DNA from 2 places in the Devosia sp. BK genome. Region 2 is predicted to be linked to the other one. Evidence: predicted binding sites of a transcription regulator. Region 2 holds the regulator's gene; the other holds the start of a gene.
What was found. The regulator PhoB, encoded in region 2, activates phosphate uptake and scavenging genes when phosphate is short. The targets are predictions, from matches to a motif close to TGTCATNNANCTGTCAT.
Positions count from the first base shown of each region.

Region 1 (2,402 bases), on a different contig from region 2:
CCGAACACGACGTCAAAGCCGTCGCCGAAGTTGGAATCGACGAGCTGAGAGGCGATATCGGCGCACTTGCCGACGGCATCTTCAGGCAGGTTCTTGTCGGCTTCCCAATCACGGCCAACCGTGTGCGCATAGGCAGCGGCCGGGGTCGCGTGGGTGATGCGGGCGGTCGAGATGATGCCGGTCGAAAGCCCGGCTTCTTCAGCCTGCTCGAAGATCGACATGGTGGTGGCGCCGGCCTGGGTCGAGCAATCCTCGAGCACGGCAGTCTGATCGACGCCGATGGTGCCATTGAGCGACTTTACGCCCGAGGTGATGGCCGTCGCGGTCGGCGCGGAATCGGCGACCTGGCTGTCATGGGTGTAGGTCTTGACGAGCGCTGTGTGCGGCAGCAGCGTCTCAAAGGCGAGGGAGTGGCTTTCGCCATCGACGCCGGCGAGCTGGCCTTCATGGATGCGGGCAGCGGTGATGGTTGGGACCGAGAGGCCATCGACGATGAAGACGATGACGTTTTTGGCCTTGCCGGTATTGGGCTGGACCGCTTCCTTGGCGGCGAGCTGTTCCTGGGCAGCGAGGAAGTAGCTGTCATTGGCCTGCGGCACTGCAGTCTGCGCGAGTACGGGGACAGTGAGAGCGAGCGTCGAAACGCCGGCGAAGAGAGCTCGGGAGAGCTTGACCATGAAATTCACCTATCTGTTGCGGCGTCCCGCGAAGACTAGGAAGCGGGTGGTCGAGCCATAGACAAGCGGTGTGACAGGCATGTGTAACTCCCTGTCGCACAGATCAATTCGTTCAATCCTCGGCGGTGTGTGTGGAAATCGCGAAGTTCTGGAGTGCGCGGCTCGTTTCAAGATCCACGGCACTCTTGTCGATCATCACGCCAAAGGCGGCGCGGATAATCTGCTTCTTGGATACTTTGGGATGGGCCTTGCGGATGGTCTTCAGCGCATCATCGGGTTTGGGCATTTCAGCGAGAACGCGGACGATGGTCTGTTCGAGGCTTTCGGTCTTCATAACGCACCTATTCAGAATTGGCGGCATGTAGGCAGGTCGAACTGTCATAATCCAGCGCCCCAAAAGCAGGGTGGCATTGTCATGCGGCGGTCACGCCCCTGTGATGGTCGCGACATCATGGCTGGCTAGGGCAGGGCGTCCATTTTAATTCTGGAGATGACCATGCTCAAAGCTCTCGCCCTTGGCGTCAGCCTCAGCCTCCTTGCAACCCTTGCAATGGCTCAAGAGGCGGAAGGTCCGGCAAAATTTGACGCCGTGCTCAAGGCCCATGCCGAGCTTCCGGCCCAGACCTTTCTGCCTGTTCCAGCCGATGCACCCGCGGGCCTCCAGATGTCCGGCCGCTTCACCTCGGGCACAAGGGTCGAGACGCCCTATGGTTGGGCCAATCCCGCTTCGGGCATTGCCATGCCGTTTCCCGGCCAGCCGCTACAGGGCATGAGCGGCGTGCGTTCGCTGGGCGATGATCGCTTTCTCTTCCTCACCGACAATGGCTTTGGCACCAAGGCCAACTCGTCGGACGCCATGCTGATGTTCAACATCCTCAAGATGGATTGGGATGCTGGCAAAGTCGGCATCGAAAAGACCATCTTCCTTAGAGATCCGAACCGCGTCGTTCCTTTTCCGATCGTCACCGAGCATAGCGACAGCCGTTATCTCACGGGCGCCGATTTCGACCCTGAATCCATTCAGCCGGTTGGCGAAAATTATTGGATCGGCGACGAATTCGGCCCATGGCTGATCGAAGTCGATGCCGAGGGCGTCTTGTTGCAGGTCGTCAAAACCAATCCCGGTGGCATCGATTACAAGTCGCCGGACAACCAGTTCACGTCGCAACCTGCTGCCGGCGCAACCGTCACCGGCATCAATACCGGCCGGTCGGGCGGCTATGAAGGCATTGCTCAATCGGCCGATGGCAAGACGCTTTATCCGCTTCTGGAAAAGCCGTTCTTCGACGAGGCCGCTGGTGCGCTCGAAACCGTGGACGGCAAACCGGTTATCCGGATGCTGGAATTCAACGTCGCCGACGCCACCTGGAGCGACACCGTTCGCTACTATCCGCTCGACGATGCCAGCCATGCCATCGGCGACTTCAATCTCTTTGACGGCACGCGTGGCCTCATCATCGAGCGCGATAACAATGAAGGTGACGATGGCCGCGAAAAGGCTGCGGCCTTCAAGCGCATCTATCTCATCGATCTCACGCGGGCCGACGAAAACGGTGTGCTTGAAAAGATCGCCTATATCGACCTGATGGCGATCAAGGATCCAGACGCTATGGCGCCGCGCGGCACAAAGGATGGCGTCTTCACCTTCCCATTCGTTACCATCGAAGACGTCGATCTTGTCGACCCAACCACCATCATCGTTGCCAACGACAACAATTATCCTGG
Region 1 is NZ_JAIMBX010000003.1:331,001-333,402, forward strand. It holds gene DevBK_RS17165 (alkaline phosphatase) at 1-677, opposite strand, end outside; gene DevBK_RS17170 (hypothetical protein) at 790-1,011, opposite strand; gene DevBK_RS17175 (esterase-like activity of phytase family protein) at 1,174-2,402, shown strand, end outside.
Region 1: the regulator PhoB is predicted to act here: its motif matches at 1,089-1,105, upstream of DevBK_RS17175 (esterase-like activity of phytase family protein).

Region 2 (2,402 bases):
GCGCATCGACGACATGCAGCGCAAGATCGACGAAATGGCCGTCTCCCTGATCGCCCGCCGCCAGCCGATGGCGAGCGACCTGAGATCGGTCATCACCGCCGTTCACGTCGCCAACGATCTCGAACGCGTCGGCGACATGGCCAAGCAACTGGCTCGCCGTTCGCTGAAACTCGAAGGCATCAACCTGCAGCCGACCTTCTACAATGGCGTCAAGAACATGACCGCCCTTGTCCTCCGTCAGCTCAAGGACTCCCTCGACGCCTATGCCAATCGCGATGCGGCAGCCGCCGTCGAAGTCTGCAACCGCGACGACGAAGTCGACGCCATGCACACCTCGCTCTTCCGCGAACTCTTGACCTACATGCTGGAAGATCCGCGCAACATCACCACCTGCACGCATCTCCTCTTCTGCGCCAAAAACCTCGAGCGCATCGGCGACCACGCGACCAACATCGCCGAACGCGCCTACTACCTGCAAACCGGCAAGCAACTCACGGCCGACGTCCAGGAACTGCACCGCACGCAGATCAAAGCGTAAACCCTTCCTTCCCCTCCCCCTCTTTCAGGGGGAGGCCGGGTGGGGGTAAACCACAAGAACCATGACTTTCGGCCAGACGTTGAGGCCGATCGATGGAGCACGCCTATGCCCGCGACCATTCTCGTTGTCGAAGACGAGGGCGATATCGCCATCCTCTTGCGCTATAATCTCGAAGCCGAAGGCTTTCGCGTCGTCACCGCCGAAACCGGCGACGAAGCCCAGCTCGCCATTCAGGACAAGCTGCCGGATCTGATCCTGCTCGATTGGATGCTGCCCGAGATTTCAGGCATCGAACTCTGCCGGCGTCTCCGCGCCCGCGAAGAAACCCAGCGCATCCCCATCATTATGCTCACCGCTCGCGGCGAAGAAGAAGAGCGCGTTCGCGGCCTTTCGACCGGCGCCGACGACTATGTCGTAAAGCCCTTCTCGGTCCCCGAACTGGTCGCCCGCATCCACGCCCTCCTCCGTCGCGCCAATCCGAACCTCGTGACGGCAGCGCTCAAGGTCGGCGATCTCGAACTCGACCGTACCACCCATCGCGTCCGCCGCTCCACCCGCGACGTGCACTTGGGCCCGACCGAATACCGCCTCCTCGAATATCTCATGCGCCATCCCGGCCGCGTCTATTCGCGCGAGCAGCTTCTCGATGGCGTCTGGGGCAATGACGTCTATGTCGATGAGCGCACCGTCGACGTCCATATCGGCCGCCTCCGCCGCGCCATCAATCGCGGCCGCGAAAGCGATCCGATCCGCACTGTCCGCGGCGCCGGCTACGCCTTCGACGAGCGCTTCGGCCAGCCAGCCTAGGCTGCAGCGCTCTTGACTGACTCGGCCTGATGCACGCTCACGCGATTGCGGCCGCTTGACTTGGCCGCATAAAGCGCCGCGTCCGCCTTCGAAAACGCCTGCCGCGGCTCCGCGCCTGCTTCATATTCGGCAATGCCGAAGCTCGCCGTAATCCGCAGATCGCCCGGCATATTGGCATGCCGCAGGTCACTGAATTTCTTGCGCAGCCGATCAGCCTCGATCATCGCCACCGCGATCGACCCGCCCGGCACCAGCACGGCAAATTCCTCGCCACCCAGACGCCCGGTCTGATAACCGCTCAAGCGCAACAGCTCGGCAAAGGCGCACAGCGCCTTGTCGCCCGCCGAATGGCCGAACCGGTCATTGATCGATTTGAAATGATCGATATCGCAGAAAATCACGCTGCCACCGGTCTTGCCGGCGACGCTCGCCAATTGATGAAACGCCTGGTGGTTCAAAAGCCCCGTGAGGCTGTCGAGCTCCGAGCGCCGCCGATAAGCCACGATGACGCCATTGATGATCCGCGCGAGCGTCAAAAGAATAGCTACAGCCGACAGCAATGCCGAGAGCATGAGCGTCGCCCGCTCGATATCGCCCGCACGAATGACCGCATAGGCGACGTCCGGCCCGTAGATGAACGGATAGGTCACCGCCCTGAAAATGAAGATGGCGAACAGCCCGCCGACCACCCCGATCAGGCCGTGATCGATAAAGCTGCGCGTCGGCAACTTGGCCAGCCGATAGATGCCGTCCCAAAGCGCCAGCGCACAAGCGATCTGAAACACCGGCGTCCGATAGCTGAACGGCACATCGGCCAGCTTCAGCGATACAGCTGCAAGAGTGAACACAGCCACAGCGCCATAGAGCCACCAGTTCCGGCTCCGCTGCCCAAGCGCCGCGCGAATGGCCTCGCCAAAGCAGATATAGGCCAGTGGCGTCAGCACGGCGACGGCATTGGAGCTTACGGTCTCAAATTGTGCATTGGCCAGAAAAACGGTCTCGATCGTCGCGATTACAGCGGTCGCGACAAGCCATGCCAAAGAAGGCATGCGTCGCA
Region 2 is NZ_JAIMBX010000001.1:593,667-596,068, reverse strand. It holds gene phoU (phosphate signaling complex protein PhoU) at 1-538, shown strand, start outside; gene phoB (phosphate regulon transcriptional regulator PhoB) at 644-1,345, shown strand; gene DevBK_RS02880 (GGDEF domain-containing protein) at 1,342-2,402, opposite strand, start outside.